DNA from 2 places in the Pseudarthrobacter sp. NPDC092419 genome. Region 2 is predicted to be linked to the other one. Evidence: riboswitches for the same ligand, from Rfam matches in the RefSeq annotation. Region 2 holds a riboswitch; the other holds the start of a gene.
The links. Region 2 has a riboswitch for cyclic di-AMP ahead of ACIQC0_RS05515 (hypothetical protein). Riboswitches for the same ligand answer to the same signal wherever they lie in the genome.
Positions count from the first base shown of each region.

Region 1: another riboswitch for cyclic di-AMP. It lies ahead of ACIQC0_RS03145 (M23 family metallopeptidase); the one in region 2 lies ahead of ACIQC0_RS05515 (hypothetical protein).

Region 1 covers NZ_JBIVQF010000001.1:697,389-705,707, reverse strand. Annotated here, with positions in the region: gene ACIQC0_RS03165 (cold-shock protein) at 1-258, shown strand, start outside; gene ACIQC0_RS03160 (DUF3027 domain-containing protein) at 265-771, shown strand; gene serC (phosphoserine transaminase) at 855-1,985, opposite strand; gene ACIQC0_RS03150 (metal-dependent transcriptional regulator) at 2,259-2,969, shown strand; cyclic di-AMP (ydaO/yuaA leader) riboswitch at 3,090-3,327, shown strand; gene ACIQC0_RS03145 (M23 family metallopeptidase) at 3,340-4,161, shown strand; cyclic di-AMP (ydaO/yuaA leader) riboswitch at 4,276-4,474, shown strand; gene ACIQC0_RS03140 (C40 family peptidase) at 4,546-5,202, shown strand; gene ACIQC0_RS03135 (NlpC/P60 family protein) at 5,355-6,113, shown strand; gene ACIQC0_RS03130 (HNH endonuclease) at 6,326-6,826, shown strand; gene ACIQC0_RS03125 (molybdenum cofactor guanylyltransferase) at 6,869-7,537, shown strand; gene ACIQC0_RS03120 (DUF6457 domain-containing protein) at 7,534-7,827, shown strand; gene ACIQC0_RS03115 (molybdopterin molybdotransferase MoeA) at 7,824-8,319, shown strand, end outside.
Region 2 covers NZ_JBIVQF010000002.1:446,148-454,466, forward strand. Annotated here, with positions in the region: gene ACIQC0_RS05495 (glycosyltransferase family 4 protein) at 1-142, shown strand, start outside; gene ACIQC0_RS05500 (nucleoside deaminase) at 185-685, opposite strand; gene ACIQC0_RS05505 (phosphatase PAP2 family protein) at 768-1,586, shown strand; gene upp (uracil phosphoribosyltransferase) at 1,599-2,234, shown strand; gene ACIQC0_RS05515 (hypothetical protein) at 2,258-3,031, opposite strand; cyclic di-AMP (ydaO/yuaA leader) riboswitch at 3,037-3,215, opposite strand; gene ACIQC0_RS05520 (ATP-binding protein) at 3,326-4,825, opposite strand; gene ACIQC0_RS05525 (response regulator transcription factor) at 4,826-5,566, opposite strand; gene ACIQC0_RS05530 (winged helix-turn-helix domain-containing protein) at 6,181-7,044, shown strand; gene ACIQC0_RS05535 (SixA phosphatase family protein) at 7,094-7,621, shown strand; gene ACIQC0_RS05540 (hypothetical protein) at 7,688-8,319, opposite strand, start outside.

The sequences.
Region 1 (8,319 bases), on a different contig from region 2:
GGCACCCGCGTGGAGTTCGGCGTCGCGGACGGCCGGAAGGGCGCCCAGGCGCTCGGCCTGCGCGTGCTGGACAAGACGCCGTCCATCGCCAAGGCCAAGCGGCCCAGCGCACGGGACCTTGCACCCCTGGTCCAGGACCTGGTGTCCGTGCTGGACAACCTGTCCGGCACCCTCTCGAAGGGCAAGTACCCGGAAGGCAACAAGGGCAAGGCCATCGCTGCCGCCCTGCGTAAGGTTGCCGACGAGCTGGACGTCTAGGCCCAGATGAACCCGGAAGCTGAACAGCCCCAGGCGGCGCCGGCGAAGGCCGCTGCCAAGCGCCGCGCCGGCGTCCCGGTGTGGCGTACCGGCAAGCCGGACGCCTTCCTGGCCGCTGCCGTGGACACTGCCAGGACGGCCATCGAGGGCATTACGGACGCCCGGACTATCGGCGAGCACCTCGCCGCCAAGAGCGAGGGCGACCGGCTGGTCACCCACCTGTTCGAGTCGAAGCTCCCCGGATACGCCGGCTGGCAGTGGTACGCCGTGCTCACCCGGAATTCGCGTTCCAAGGCGGTGACTGTGAACGAGTTGGGCCTGCTGCCGTCCGAGGACTCCATCCTCGCCCCAGAGTGGGTGCCGTGGGCTGAACGTGTCCGCCCCGAGGACGCGCAGGAGCAGGAGCCACAGGAATCACAGCCGCAGGAGGCGGCGGAGGAACCTTCCGCGCCGGCCGCCGGAGCTGACGCGGACGACGACGACGCACCGGAGGGCGGGGCTGCTGCACCGTAGCGGCTACGACCTTCCGGCATCACGACAAAGGCGGCGCCCGGGATGAACCCGGGCGCCGCCGTCGTACTTAAACGCTTGCGCTGCTACTTGCGCAGGCGCTCCACTACATAGTCGATGCTGGCCAGCAGCGCGGTGACGTCCGCGGGCTCGATGGCCACGAACGTGGCGAGGCGCAGCTGGTTGCGGCCCAGCTTGCGGTATGGCTCGGTGTCCACGACGCCGTTGGCGCGCAGGATCTTCGCCACCTGGGCGGCATCCACCGAATCGTCGAAGTCGATGGTGGCGATGACGTTGGAACGCTCGTCCGGGTTGACGACGAACGGCGTGGCGAAGTCCGAAGCCTCGGCCCACCTGTAGATCCGTCCCGCTGAATCCGCGGTGCGCGAGGCGGCGAAGTCAAGGCCGCCGTTGGCGTTGAGCCACTGCACCTGCGAGTCCAGCGTCACCAGCGTGGACAGCGACGGGGTGTTGTAGGTCTGGTTCAGGCGCGAGTTGTCGATGGCCGTCTGCAGATCCAGGAAGTCGGGGATCCAGCGGCCGCTTGCCTTCACGCGGGCCGCGCGCTCGATGGCGGCGGGGGAGAAGAGACCCAGCCAGAGGCCGCCGTCGGAGGCGAAGTTCTTCTGCGGGGCGAAGTAGTAGACGTCGCTTTCGGTCACGTCCACGTCCAGGCCTCCGGCGGCGGAGGTGGCGTCCACCAGGACCAGGGCGCCTTCGTCGGCGCCTGCGACGCGCTTAACCGGTGCGTAGACGCCGGTGGAGGTCTCGTTCTGCGGCCAGGCGTACGCGTCCACGCCCGCTTCGGCCTGCGGCGCCGGGCGGGTGCCGGGCTCGGACTTGATGATGGATGAGGCGTCCAGGAACGGAGCCTTGTTGGTGGCGGCCGCGAATTTGGAGCCGAACTCGCCGAAGGAGAGGTGCTGGGCCTTCTGTTCCACCAGGCCGAACGTGGCGACGTCCCAGAACGCGGTGGAACCGCCGACGCCGAGAACCACTTCATAGCCCTCCGGTGCGCGGAAGAAGCTGCTGAGGCCTTCCCGGACGGAGCCTACGAGGTTCTTCACCGGGGCCTGCCGGTGCGAGGTGCCAAGGATGGACTTCGAAGCCGCGGACAATGCATCGATCTGTTCCTGGCGGACCTTGGAAGGACCGGCGCCGAACCGTCCGTCCGCGGGCAGGAGGTCGGCGGGAATAGTGATGCTGTTGTCGCTCACAGGTGCTCCAGTTTCGGCATGGACGCGCATGGTCCGGGCGGATGATTGGCCTGCGGCCGGCTGCGGTGGCTCAGGCCCTCCTTATTCTGCCTGAACGGGAGTTCCGGCAGGAACCGCGTGCGTCATAGTCCAGCAAGTGAGACAGGCAGCCGGCAGCCCCCGGGCGACTATTCGGACAAATTCAAAATAGGCTAAGCTTTTCACCGGACCACGCCCGGCTGAAGGCGTTACGGTGGGACAACGCAAGGTACTGCGCTCGAGGAGCTGAGCTTGATGACGGATCTGATCGACACTACGGAGATGTACCTTCGCACCATCCTGGAGCTTGAGGAAGAGAACATCGTCGCCCTCCGTGCCCGGATCGCGGAGCGCCTGCGCCACTCGGGCCCCACGGTATCGCAGACCATCGGCAGGATGGAACGCGACGGACTTGTGGTGGTCTCCGGTGACCGGCACCTTGAACTCACCGAGACCGGCCGCAAGCGGGCCACCGAAGTCATGCGCAAGCACCGGCTGGCCGAACGGCTCCTGGCAGACGTCATCGGCCTGGACTGGGCGTACGTCCACGACGAAGCGTGCCGTTGGGAGCACGTCATGAGCGAGCGGGTGGAGCGGCGGATCTACGAACTGCTCAACCACCCCACGGAGTCCCCGTACGGCAACCCTATTCCGGGCCTCGACGCCCTCGGCGACCAGCCGGCGGCCGCCGGCAGCGGCCCGGTAGCCCCTGACGGCGCCGTGAGCCTGCTCGAAGCGATGAAGGGCTACCAGCCCGCTTCCGCCGTGGTCGTCAGCCGGCTTGCCGAACCCATCCAGGTGGAGCCCGAACTCCTCCTTCAGCTCGATGAGGGCGGAATCCGGCCCGGCGCCAAGGTATCGCTGGAACGGGTAGGGGACTACATCTCGGTACGGGTACCGGGGATTGAGGGCGCACTCGAACTGCCGCCCGAGGTGGCCGCGCACGTCTTCGTCACCGTGGTTTAGTGGCACTGCGCGAGTCGCTTAGTACCCCGCCGTGGCCCGGCCCACACGGTTATAACGGAATTGTTACTGACGGGCTTAAGCCCCTATAGTTAAAACCCGAGCGTTGATACACAAGCGTTACCTGATCCGGAGCCGAGCTCTGCCAGCGGATCAGGTGCACGAGTCATTTACTGGCAGAGGCGGGGGAACCACAACCGGCAGCGGGGGCTGCCTTGGGGTGAAGTCCGTCAGCAGCAAGCCTCTCCAGCAAATCCTCCCGGGATAGCTCTGTGCAGAAGTTTGCTTACGGCGGACCGGGTCTTTGAACTCTCTGACCCGAATCCGACAGCTAACTTCGCAGGCTTTCCAGAGAGGAAACCTTCTTTTGAGCATGCAGACCTCCAGGGGCCGGCGCCGCGCTGCGGGCCCCTCACCGACCCCCCGGGTTGTGGAAGTCATCTCCGCGGAGCGCCCCCGCGATCCCCACCGTGAAGCCCGCCGCCGGCGCGGCCCCTTCCGGCAGATCACGGAGTTCGCATCGGCGAGCGGTATCGGGCAGAAAGCCGGAATCGCCCTGGCGGCCACCGGCCTCGTCCTCACCGTGACTGTCCCGTCCACCAGCCCCGTGATGGCTACCAGTACCCCGGACGTAGTGCCCGCCGTTGCCGCCCAGCCTGCGCAGCAGCCGGAAATCTCCGCCGAAGCGGGAGCCCGCATCGACTTCAGCCGCTCCGCCGTGGTGACCAAGGCGGACCCGGACGGCAAGCTGAAACAGCTCCTGAGCGCCCAGTCTGCCGGCGCCGTCTCCCGCGCCGCCTCTGTCGGCAGCCTGGGGGCACCCTTGGCCAGCCTGACCATGGTCTCCCCGTTCGGTTACCGCGTGAGCCCCATCACCGGAGGCTACGGCGACTTCCACCGCGGCGAAGACTTCGCGGCCCAGTGCGGCACCTCTGTGCTGGCGGCCGCCACCGGTACCGTGACCTTCGTGGGCTGGCACGACTTCGGGGGCGGCAACCGCGTCGTCATTGACCACGGAAACGGACTTGAGACGACCTACAACCACCTCTCCGGCTTCAACGCCCAAGAGGGGCAGACTGTGGGCCGTGGCGATGTCATCGCCTACAGCGGAACCACCGGCGCCTCCACCGGCTGCCACCTCCACTTCGAGGTGCAGGTCAACGGCGAGGTTGTCGATCCCACCGGCTGGCTTTAGCCGGAACTGAGGGTTTACTCTCGCAACACGCTGAGGCCCCGTGACCTTAATGTGACATTGGTTATTAATTCCTGTACCGTCGTACACGCGTCAACTTTTCCGAAGTTGACGCTCTTGAGTGGATTGCCTAACTCTGCCACCGCTCAAGGTCCGTTCGCATTTCATCGTCTGGCAGGGGCGGGGGAACCAATTTTGGCCTTCTGTTTGTGGGAAGGCCTTGGGGTTAAGCCGTAAAAGCTTCCTAGGAAGCGCGCGGCCGGGTGACTCCCATCCGAATCCGACAGCTCACCTCGCAGGCACTGGGAGAGGCTATCCTTCGTGTCTTCACGTCATAATTCTGCGCGCCACCGTGCGCAAACGGTGCGCACCAACCCATTGGGCTCCGTGTCCAAGGCCGTTAGCGCCAATGCGGGGACCATGGGCCGCCAGGCCGCAGTCGTAGCAGCAGCTTCGGGCCTCATTCTGACCATGGGCCTGCCGGCCACGGCAGCGGACACCACCGCTGGTATTTCGGCCTCCACCGAGTCCGGAGCGCAGAACGCCGCCGTCATGGCCGCCCCCACCGCCACGGTTTCCTTCGAGCGTCCGGTGGTCAAGACCACCGCTGCTCCGGAGATCGAGCCGGTCCAGGTGCAGTCCACCTCCGAGGAAGAGGAGTCCACCACGGACTCCGCCGCTGAGACTGCATCAAGCGCAGTTGCCGGCGCTTCCACCTCCGGCATCGCCGGTATCGCCTACACCGGCATTGGCCGCCCGTACGTCTGGGGCGGCACCTCTCCCAATGGCTGGGACTGCTCGGGCTTCACGCAGTGGGTCTACGCCCAGGCCGGCATCAGCATCCCCCGCGTCAACGCATGGTCCATCATGACCCCCACTGCCGCCCCCAAGCCGGGCGATCTGGTGGTGCAGAACGGTGGTGCCCACGTGGGCATCTACGTTGGCAACGGCATGATGGTCAGCGCACTGAACCCCAGCCAGGGCACCCTGTTGCACGCCGTGGCCGCCACCGGCTCCTCGGTGTACTACACGCTCAACCCGTAGTTTCAGGAGGGCCTGCCCGCAGGCCCGGTTCAAACACGTATTTCGCCAATCAGCACATCCCCGTTTGGGAGGTGCCGGGGTACCCCCAAGATCCCGGCACGCCAAGCCCCTGGGCTGTTAATAGCGGTCTTGAGGAAATCGAAAGAGAGAACATGACTACTCGTGCTACCGCACGGCACCGCGCCGAGGTCACCAAGACCAACTCGCTTGCTGTCATTGCCAAGACCGTGGGCGACAATGCCGGCGGCATGGGCCGCCAGGCCGCAGTCATCGCTGCCGCCTCCGGCCTTGTCCTGACCAGCGGCGTCGCAGCCAACGCTGCGGACTCCAACGTCCAGCGCGATTCGGCCCCGGCTTCGGCCCTGACAGTCGAGTCCGCTGTGGATGCGCCCATTTCGGCGGCGTCCACCATCTCCATCAGCTTCGAAAAGCCGGCCATCACCACCGAAGCTGCTCCCGTTGTGGAGGAAGAGCCCGTTGTCGAGGTGCAGGAAGCCGAGCCGGCTCCCGAGCCCGAGGCAGCAGCGCCGGTGACGGCCACGGTGACGGCTTCCGCGCCGGCGGCCCCGAAGGCTTCCGCCAGCGGCAAGGGTGCAGCCATCCTCTCCGCTGCATACGCCCAGCTTGGTGTTAGCCAGGACTGCACCATGCTGGTGACCAACTCCCTGGCCGCCGTGGGCATCAACTTCCATGACTGGCCTGCCGGCTACCTCTCCCTGGGCCGCACGGTCAGCGCAGCCGAAGCGCAGCCCGGTGACCTCATTTACTACGCCGACGGCGGCGCGGGCGTAGCCCACATCGCTGTTTACGCCGGCAACGGCCAGGCAGTGCACGGCGGCTACAACGGCAACCAGACCGTGGTCTTCAGCGCGAACGTTGGCTCCGGCCCCGTCTTCATCCGCGTCGACTAGCATCGGCCTCGGCCGGCGACACCGGCAGCCGACAGCTCACCAGAAGCCCTCCTCCTCACGGGGGAGGGCTTTTGCGTGCCCGCATTTCCGTGCCGGATTAGCTGATGACGCAAATCTTTGTTTACTCTGGTGGTGTCGATCCATAGCCCGGACATGCCGAGGGCAGCCGGCCCTCGTGCCCCTGACGGGTGCGGCCGTGAAGAGGTACGTGCATGCGCACTCTCGTTCTGAATGCTGGATATGAACCGCTGGCGGTTATCACTTTCCGCCGGGCGCTGGTGCTTGTGCTCACAGGCAAGGCAAGCGTGGTGGCCGAGGGGGACGACCCCGTCGTGGGGCCGCAGGAAATCCTGGGCCGCCCGTCCGTGATCCTCCTCAACCGCTACATCCGGCCCCGGTATAACCAGTCCACCGCCGTCAGCCGGCGCGGAGTGCTGCGCCGGGACGGCCACCGTTGCGCGTACTGCGGCAAGGCGGCCCACACCATCGACCACGTTCAGCCCAAGTCACGCGGCGGCGCCGATTCCTGGGAGAACCTGGTGGCTGCGTGCCTGCGCTGCAACAACGCCAAGGGGGACCACACCCCCGCGGAGATGGGGTGGAAGCTGCGGTTCGTTCCCGAGCCCCCCCATGGGACCATCTGGCAGATTAAGGAACTCGAGAAGCCTGCGCCCGACTGGGATCCCTTCCTCCTTCCCGAACGCGCTGCCTGACACTTTCGGCACCGCCGTGCTGCCATTAGCTAGGGTAGGGGAGTGGACAACCAGCACGCCTTCGATGCCGTTATCCTGGCCGGCGGGCGCTCCTCCCGGCTGGATGGGACGCCCAAGCAATCGTTGGTTTACGACGGCGGCACCCTCCTTGAGCGCGCGCTGCAGGCTGCGGCAGGGGCTTCGCGCAGGGCAGTGGTGGGCCCGGACCCGGGGATGCTGCCGCCCGGCGTCCTGTGCTGCCGCGAAGATCCTCCCTTCGCAGGTCCGGCGGCCGCGATCGGGGCTGGATTGGCGGCCCTTGCCGATGACCCGGCCCTGGCGCCGGCGGCCTTTACCCTGGTCCTCGCCTGCGACATGCCGCGCGCTGAAGCCGCCGTCGTGTGCCTTCTCGCGGAACTTGCCGCGCCGGCGGAGGTCCCCGACGGCGTGGTCGCCGCCACCAGGGACGGCAGGATGCAGCCCTTGGCAGGTTTTTATCGCACGGCTGCGCTACAAAACGCGGTGGACGCCCTGTCGGCCGAAGGGGCGCTAACCAACGCGTCGGTGCGCTCGCTGCTTGCTAGTCTGGACCTGCAGCTTGTCACCGTCCCCGCCGGGTCCACCACTGATGTGGACACCTGGGATGATGCCGCCGCACTAGGAATTGCCGCCGGTCCCGGCCCACAGCCCGGGACCGGCGCGGCAGCAGACAACTTGGGAGGCAGTCCGTGAAAAGCCAGGAAGAAACCCTCGAGGAATGGTGCAGGTCCCTGCTCCAGGCCTATGAACTGGAGGATGTCCAGGTGGACATCAACGCCATCCTGAGCCTTGCCGGAGTCGCGGCCCACTCGGTGGTGCGCCCGGCAGCGCCCCTCACCACATTCATCGCCGGACTGGCCGCGGGCCTCTCCACCAGCGAGGGCCGCACCGTAGATGCCGCCGCGATGGAATCCGCCCTGTCCGTGGCCAAGAAGCTGGCAGGCGCCTACGATGCCGAAGCGCCGGAGACTCCCGGAGAATGACCGGGGAAACCCAGGGGGAAACGGCGGACTACGGACACCACCACGCGGCACACACATGGGCCGAAGCGCGGCAGGCCGCCTTCGACGCGGCCGGGCCCATCCCCGCAGGACCCGTCGCGCTTGAACTGGCGCTGGGCCGGCGGCTGGACCGGGACGTCGTGGCGCTGCAGGACATGCCCCACTACGCGTCATCCGCCATGGACGGCTGGGCAGTCAACGGCACCGGACCTTGGATCACCACCGAGCCGGGCACCCGGCTGGCTCCTCACCAGGCCAGCCCCATCGCCACGGGCGGGCTCATCCCGCCCGGCGCCAAGGCCGTGCTCCGCACCGAAAGCGCGGTCCTGGCCAAGGACGAGGACGGTCTGCCCATCCTTACCACCGGCGGCAGCGCCCGGCCGGGGGAGCCGCGGACCGGCCAGCACGTCCGCAAGGCCGGCGAGGAAGCCCAGGAAGGGGACGTCCTGGTCAAAGCCGGCGTGGTCCTGAACC
Region 2 (8,319 bases):
CGAGCTGGCCGCCGTCGTACGCCGCTGGCTGGAAGACCCGAAGCGGCGGGCTGAGTGGCGCGGGGCAGCGCTCGACGCCCGCACGCGCTTGCCGGACTGGCAGCACACGGCGCGCACGGTCCTCGAAGCGGTGAGGGGCTGAAACCCAAGTTCCGGGGGCGGAAAACCAGCCCGGTCCGGGACCCTACACCCGGTGGGCCGCAAAGAACTCCCGCAGAATCGCGGCGCATTCGGCCTCGCGGACGCCCGGGTAGACCTCCACCCAATGATTGAGACGGCGCTCGCGGAGAACGTCGAACACCGAACCTGCCGCCCCGGCCTTCTCGTCCCACGCGCCGAACACCACCCGGGGGATCCGCGACAACACGATGGCGCCCGCACACATGGCACAAGGCTCCAGGGTGACCACGAGCGTGCAATCAGCCAGCCGCCAGCCGTCGTCGGCACCGCCGCTCAGCCTTGCCCGTTCCCGGAGGCGGGCCGCGGCCTCGCGGATCGCCACCACCTCTGCATGTGCGGTGGGGTCGCCCAGTTCTTCCCGCTGGTTGCGGCCGGAACCGAGCACGCCGCCGTCGGGACCTATGACCACGGCGCCGATCGGCACGTCGGCCGTGGCAAGGGCGCGGCGGGCCTCCGCCAGGGCGAGGCCCATCCATTCGTGGTGTGATTTTCCTGCGGAGACCATGGCTCAATGATAGTTTCGAAGGATACCCAGAGCCCGTGACGACCATCCGCCGGGAGGCACAGTGAGCACTGTCAAAGACCGCATGGACAAATGGATAAAACCTTATGCCGCCCTCTGGCTGACAATGCTCATCGGCGGCAGCCTGGTGGTGGCACTCGCGCTCCTGGGAGCAGAGGTCTATTCGAACGTGGTGGACGACGAAGGTCTCACCAACCTCGACATTCCGGCGCTGGAGTACTCACAGACCCTCCGGAACCCGGAGCTGGACGCCGTCGTCACCGGCTTCACCAATATCGGCGGTGGCGTCGGGATGCCCATCCTGGCCAGCATTCTCACCGCCTGGCTGACCTTCCTCAGCAGGACGTGGCGGCCAATCATCCTGGTGGGCGGTGCTGCCGCCGTCTCCATCTACGCCACCACCGTCGGCAAGCGGCTGGTTGGGCGGACCCGGCCGGACCACTCGGAAGCCGTCCCGCCGTTTGAGCACTCGCCGTCATTCCCAAGCGGCCACACGCTTAACACCACGGTGGTCATTGGCGTGCTGCTCTACGTCCTGTGCCTGCAGTTCCATCAACTCTGGGTGCGCGTCACGGCCATCACCGCGGGCGTGATTTTCATCATCGCCATGGGTCTGAGCAGGGTGTTCCTGGGCCATCACTGGCTCACTGACGTCACCGCCGGGTGGCTGCTCGGTGGTGCGTGGGTGGGCCTGGTGATCCTGGCCCACAGGCTGTTTCACCTGACCCGGCGCAAGGAACACGTCGGTCCCGCTCCCACGTTCGACCACCCCGTGGTGCGGGACGTCGTGGCAGAGAAAATCCACGACCACGGCCGGGACCGCCACGGGGACCACAGCGAGCCTGCTGCCGGCCGCAGCCCGGGAGACCATCACGCCGGGTGATAGTTTTGACCCATGCGCACTCTCGTTGTTGACCACCCTTTGGTCGCCCACAAGCTCACCGTCCTGAGGGACAAGAACACCCCCTCGCCGGTCTTCCGGCAGTTGACGGAAGAGCTGGTCACGCTGCTGGCATACGAGGCCACCCGCGAGGTCCGCACCGAAGAGGTCACCATCGAGACCCCCGTCAGCACCACCGTGGGCACCGCATTCACCAAGCCCACGCCCCTGGTGGTTCCGATCCTTCGCGCCGGCCTCGGCATGCTCGAGGGTATGACCAAACTGGTCCCCACGGCAGAGGTGGGCTTCCTGGGCATGGCCCGTGACGAGGAAACCCTGGACATCATTACCTACGCGGAACGCCTGCCGGAGGACCTGACGGACCGCCAGATCTTCGTGCTGGACCCGATGCTGGCCACCGGCGGAACCCTCCGCGAGGCGATCAAGTTCCTGTTCAAGCGAGGCGCCTCGGACGTCACCTGCATCTGCCTGCTGGCCGCCCCGGAGGGCCTGGCGAAGCTGGAGGAGGAGCTTTCCGGCGCCAACGTGACTATCGTGCTGGCCTCCATCGACGAGAAGCTCAACGAGAAGTCTTACATCGTTCCCGGCTTGGGCGACGCCGGCGACCGCCTGTACGGCATCGCAGGTTAGCTTGGTTCAGTAGCTGGCCGGGTTTAGTACCAGTTGTTGGCGTAGTGGAAGTTCAGCGCCCCGCACGGTGACTGGTAGCGCTCCTGGATGTAGTCCAGGCCCCAGTTGATCTGAGTGCGGTAGTTGGTGACGTAGTCGGCTCCGGCGCTTGCCATCTTCTCGGCAGGCAGCGACTGGACGATTCCGTACGCGCCGCTGCTGGGGTTGGTCGCCGTGGTCTTCCAATCGGATTCCTTGGTCCACAGCGTCTTCAGGCACTGCATCTGGTCCGGCGCCCAGCCGTAGCTCGCCAGCTGGCTTGCGGCGTAAGCCTGCGCGCCTGCGGGGTCATTCACCGCAGCCGGCTTCGCAGCCTTGGCCTTTGCCGCAGCGGCCTTCTCGGCCGCGGCTTTCTCAGCGGCAGCCTTCGCAGCAGCGGCCTTGGCGGCGGCGGCTTTCTCTGCAGCAGTCTTCGCGGCGGCGGCTTTCTCTGCTGCAGTCTTGGCAGCGGCAGCCTGTTCAGCAGCCGTTTCCGCCGCGGCGGCCTGCAGTTCGCTCTTCTCGAGCCCCAGCTGCGCTTGCTGCTCATTGGGGGAGAGCTGCGTGGCGGTGGCCTCGGTGGACGAAGTGCGCGTCATCGATTCGGTGGCCTGGCCTGCTGCACCAACGCCCACCAGCAGTGCGCAGGACGCGGCCAGCACGGCAGCCCTCTTACCCAGTGCAGGGAAGGTGCCGCGCCGGGAGCGCTTGGCGGCGCGCGCGTCCGCGCGGCTGGATGCGCCGGATTTTGGGCGCGGTTCTACCTGGAATTCAGACATGATGGATCGCCTCTCACACCTGCGGAGTTAGCTGTCGGGTTCGGATGAGGGCATCCGGCCGCACGGAACATTCACGTGCTGGCTTAACCCCAAGGGCCTGAAATCGCCCGGGACGGTGGGTCCCCCGCCTCTGCCATCGGTCTATCGGAGTCCGGGAAGCGGCAGAGCTCGGCGTCATCCGGACATGCGCCACGAACGGAAGCGCACTCACTCGACGGTACAGGAGATCTACGGCAAAGTCACATTTCGGTAACAGAGATCACGACGGCGGCGCGTCGCCATTGTCTAACCACCTCACCGGGGCGTAGTGGGCAGCTTTACCGCGAACCTCGTCCAGCCGGCCCGTGACTCAACGCTGACGGTCCCGCCATGAGCTTCCACAATGGACTGCACTATCGACAGGCCAAGACCGCTGGTCCCCTCGGTTCCGGCCGCACCGGGCTGGTCGCTGGCGCCCTTGCGCGCCGCGTCTGCGCGGGCGAACCTGGCGAAGGCCTGGTCCACGAACTCCGGTGGAATGCCGCCGCCGTCGTCCGTTACCGTGATCTCCGCCGTATCCGCGGATGCCAGCCGGGCGCCCGCCACCACTGTGGTGCCGGCCGGTGTGTGCTTGCGTGCATTGGAGAGCAGGTTCATCAGGACCTGTCGGAGCTGCGCGGCGTCGCCGTTTACCACCACCGGCTCCCCGGGCAGTTCCAGCCGCCAGTTGTGCCCCGGCGCCATCACCTTTTCGTCGCTGACGCCCTCGACCACCAGCTGGGTCAGGTCCACGTCCGCCAGCTTCAGCGGCTGCCCCTCATCCAGCCGGGCAAGCAGCAGCAGGTCCTCCACGAGGGCGGTCATGCGCTCGGACTGGCTTTGCACGCGGGCCAGCGACCGTTCTCCGTCCGGGGTGAAATGCTCGGTCAGGCGGAGCAGCTCGGTGTACCCGCGGACCGCGGTGAGGGGAGTGCGCAGTTCGTGCGAGGCGTCCGCCACGAACTGCCGTACTTTCGTTTCGCTCCGCTGCCGCGCCTGTAGCGCGTTGGCCACGTTGTCCAGCATGAGGTTCAGCGCGTGGCCTACGCTGCCCACTTCAGTTCCGGGATCGGCGTTCGACGGCGGCACCCGCACCGCCAGGGCGACCTCGCCGGCGTCCAGCGGAAGGCGCGAAACCTTGGTGGCCACCGCGGAGAGCTGCTCCAGCGGCTTCATGGTGCGGCGAATCAGAACGGTGCCGGCGAAGCCGACCAGCACCAGCCCCCCGAGCGATACCAGGAGGAAGGTCCACACCAGGGAGGCCAGTGTGCTTTCCTTGGCATTGAGCGGCAGGCCGGTCACCAGAACGTCGCCGAAGGAGGTCTGGGCCGCGACCAGACGATAGTTGCCGCTGGACAGCTTCCGGTCCACCGGTGCGGAGCCCGCCGTCAGCGCCAGGAGTGCCTCCTTGTCCGCCGCCGAGAGGGGTGATCGTGTGGTGTCCGGTGCCAGGAAGCCAGCGCTGTGGACCTGGCCGTCCACGATGCGCGCGTTCAACGTGCCCACGCTCTGTCCCCGGGCATCCAGCGGGTCCCGCCCGATGGCGCCGTCCATGTGCGGCCGGCCCGGATCGTTGGCCCGATCCGCCGCCTGGGTCAGCTGGCCGTCAAGCTGGTGGGTCAGGAAGGTATCCATCGAGGCGTAGCTGACCACGCCCACTGCCCCGCAAATCGCGATGAGCAGGCCCATGGCCAAGGCGGTCAGCCGCGTGCGGAGGTGCCAGTTGGCGGGCTTCCGCCAACTCCGTGGGTCGGGGGTGCGCGGCGAGGATGCCATCTAGTCCGCCGGCCTGATGACGTACCCGGCACCCCGGACGGTGTGGATCATGGGCGGGTGGGCGGCATCGATCCTCTTGCGCAGGTAGGAGATGTACAGTTCCACGATGTTGGCTTGGCCGCCGAAGTCGTAGTTCCACACCCGGTCCAGGATCTGGGCCTTGCTGATCACGCGTTTAGGGTTCTCCATGAGGTAACGGAGCAGCTCAAATTGGGTTGCGGTGAGCTGGACCTCGTCGCCGGCGCGGGTTACTTGGCGGGTGTCGATATTCAGGACGAGGTCTCCGACCACGAGCTCGGCGGTGTCCATGGCGGCCACGCCGGAGCGCTGCACCAGGCGGTGCAGGCGCAGCAGTACCTCTTCCATGCTGAACGGCTTGGTGACGTAGTCATCACCGCCGGCCGCAAGCCCCACGATGCGGTCCTGGACTGCGTCCTTGGCAGTAAGGAACAGCGCCGGCACTTCAGGAGCGAAGGCCCGGACCCTGCCCAGGAGCTCAACACCGTCGAACCCCGGGAGCATCACATCCAGCACCAGGACGTCGGGACGGAAGTCCTTGGCGAGCTTCACGGCCTGGGGGCCGTCGGCGGCAACGGCCACCGACCAGCCAGCCATGCGCAGGCCCATGCTCATCAGCTCGGCGAGGCTGGGTTCGTCATCAACCACCAGGGCTCGGATGGGGGAGCCGTCCGGATGGGAGAGCTGCGGCAGGTTGTTGGTCATGGAGTGCAGGGTGGCCATGCAACAACTCTCCGACCGCTCGTTATTGCCGGGCTTGACGCTTCCTGTGAGCCGGCTGTGAATCTCAGCGTAATGGTGCATTCGGAACGCCGGGGGCCGTCCGCATGGTGTCCGATGGGAGTCCAAATTCGGGTCCGGCTGGACAGCGAACCCTCATAGACGGGGCAATTTCATGCCCGCGCTGGATGATGAATTAAAGCGGCCCGGATGGTCAATTTTTCAAATAAAGCACTGCGTGGGTGTCGGTTACCGTCGGGTCATGGCATTTTGAGCGCGGCTACTGCCGAGTACCGGAATCGTGATCTGCGGCACACTAGCCCATTTCGTCTCATAATGCGGACGGTTTCGTCCATTGTTACTTGCAAGTTGGCATTGTTACGCGTCACACTTCCAATGTGAACAAGAACTCAACAGCACCTGCAGTCGCAGATATTTGGCCCAGCACACCTGCTGCCGCTGAGATGCGCTGTTGCCGAATGCACGCCTGACCTTCCCACCCTCCGAAGTTCTTAGGCATTCGCCCAACTAGCCCAGCGTCGGGCGCCCCTCCCCAGCATTGCGGGGACCCAGCATTCGAGCCGCGATGACGGCCATTCACATTGAGGTAAGCATTCATGTCAGTTGCATCCGGATACGTCCACATCTCCGTCCGTAACGCCGCCAAGGCTGCCCAATCCACCGGATTCCGTCCCGGTTTCGGGCAGCGTCCGGCGGCCGCTCCCGTCGGCTCCGGAAGCAGCTTCCCGGCCCCGGGCTACGTTCCCCAGGGTTACAACCCCAACTCGTACGGCCAGCTCCGCGCGGTCCCGCCGGCAGAATCCGCGCCCATGACGGCCCCCACTCCCGTGGTGGCCGGGCCCAACGCGGTCCGCCCCGTTGCCAACGACAACGTGGCCCGCGGCTTCGTTCTCTACATGGGCATCGATGAAGAAACCGCTGCAGCAGCCGGCACCTCCATCGCCAAGCTCGCCCAGGAAATCCGCGCCTACGCCCAGTCACTCGTGACCGGTGCCGAAAGCTACGCAGCAGTTGCCGTAGCCCCCGCCGGCACCCCCGGTTCCGCCCTCGACGTCGTACGCTCAACGTTCGGTGACCCCACCGTCAACGCCCGGCAGCGCACCGAAACCCCGCGTCCTGCGCAGCAGGAGCCCCGTCCCTCCGGCGTCCTGATCGACCTGGCCCGCCGCGAAGTGCACCTGGACGGCGAATCCCTGAACCTCACCTTCAAGGAATTCGAACTCCTGAACTACCTCGTGGAGAACGGCACCCGTACCGTCGGCCGCGACGAGCTCCTCGAGGGCCTGTGGCGCAACGCCGAGGAGGTGCCCAACGAGCGCACCATCGACGTCCACATCCGCCGCCTTCGCTCCAAGCTGGGCCGCCTCGCCAATACCGTCCGCACCGTGCGGGGCCAGGGCTACCGGTTCTACGAGCACCCCGAGGTTGTTGTCTGGGCCGCTCCGGAATACTCGATCTAGCTGGGGACCTCCCGGCATTGGCCGCCGCGGTTTGGTTTAAGCTGGGGCCATGAGTGAGCACCATCTGCGGCGTCTTGTGTTGATGCGGCATGCCAAGGCCGACTGGCCCGGCGGTGTCGCGGACCATGAACGCCCCCTTGAGGAGCGGGGCCACCGTGAAGCGCCGCTGGCTGGCCGATGGCTGCTCAAGCACAACATCGTGCCGGACTTCATCTTATGTTCCAGCGCGCTGCGCACCCGGCAGACCTGCACGTGGGTCTGCTCGGAACTCGGGGACAAGGCTCCCACGCCCAAGTTGGAGGACGGGCTGTACGAGGCGTCGGCCCTCGGGATGCTCGCCGTGGTCAACCATGTGCCGGACACCGTGACGACCCTGATGCTGATCACGCACCTCCCCGGCGTCCAGGATCTCGCCATGCACCTGGCCTCCCGCGACTCGGACCACGACGCCTACATGGATGCTGCCACCCGGTACCCGACCAATGCGCTGACTGTCCTGGAGACGGAGAAGCCGTGGGCCGAACTGGATGGCCAGGACGCCCGCATAACCCGGTTCAAGGTTCCGCGCGCGCACTGAGCCCGGACTGACCGGCCATGATGCTTCGCCGCGTGCAGCTGCCCGCGGTTGCCGCGGCTGGATGCCTCAGCGGCGCGGCGCCGGTTTCCGGGCCGGCTGCTTGGGCGGGGTTTGCTTCGCAGTGCCCCTTGCCGCTGCGCCTGGCTTAGCTGTCGCCTTGGCGGAGGACCCTTGCCGTTGGGCGGACCCTTGCCGTTGCGCGGACGACGGCGTCTGCCGCACTGGAGCGCGGCCGCCCGCCGTAGTGCGTGGTTGCGCAGGCCGTGGCTGGGTGGCGCGTGCCTGGGTGTTGCGCTGCCCCGCCGGCCGCTTTGTGCCCTGCCTTGCCGGTGCCCGGCGAGCCTGTGGCTTCCGCTGGGTCTTCCCCGCGGGTGCACGCCCGGGCCAAATGGCGCCCGTGAACAGGACGGCGATGGCAGCGACAAGCGAGCCTGCGGCCAGGACGAAGTACGTGTCGGGATCGTCCGTGGGCAGCGGTGTTCCGATGAGGGAGGACTGGCCTTCGAATGACAGCTCCCAGGTGCCCAGGAATGCCAGGGATCCGGCTATGGCGAGACTGGTGAACAGCCCGCCGAGCACCAGCATCACGTGGCGTCGGCGAAGGATAAGTTCCAGGATGCAGGCCAGGTAGGCGAGTCCAAGGACGCCGGCGAAGGCCACGAACACCGGCATCGCCAGTGTCATCCCCGTGAGCACCA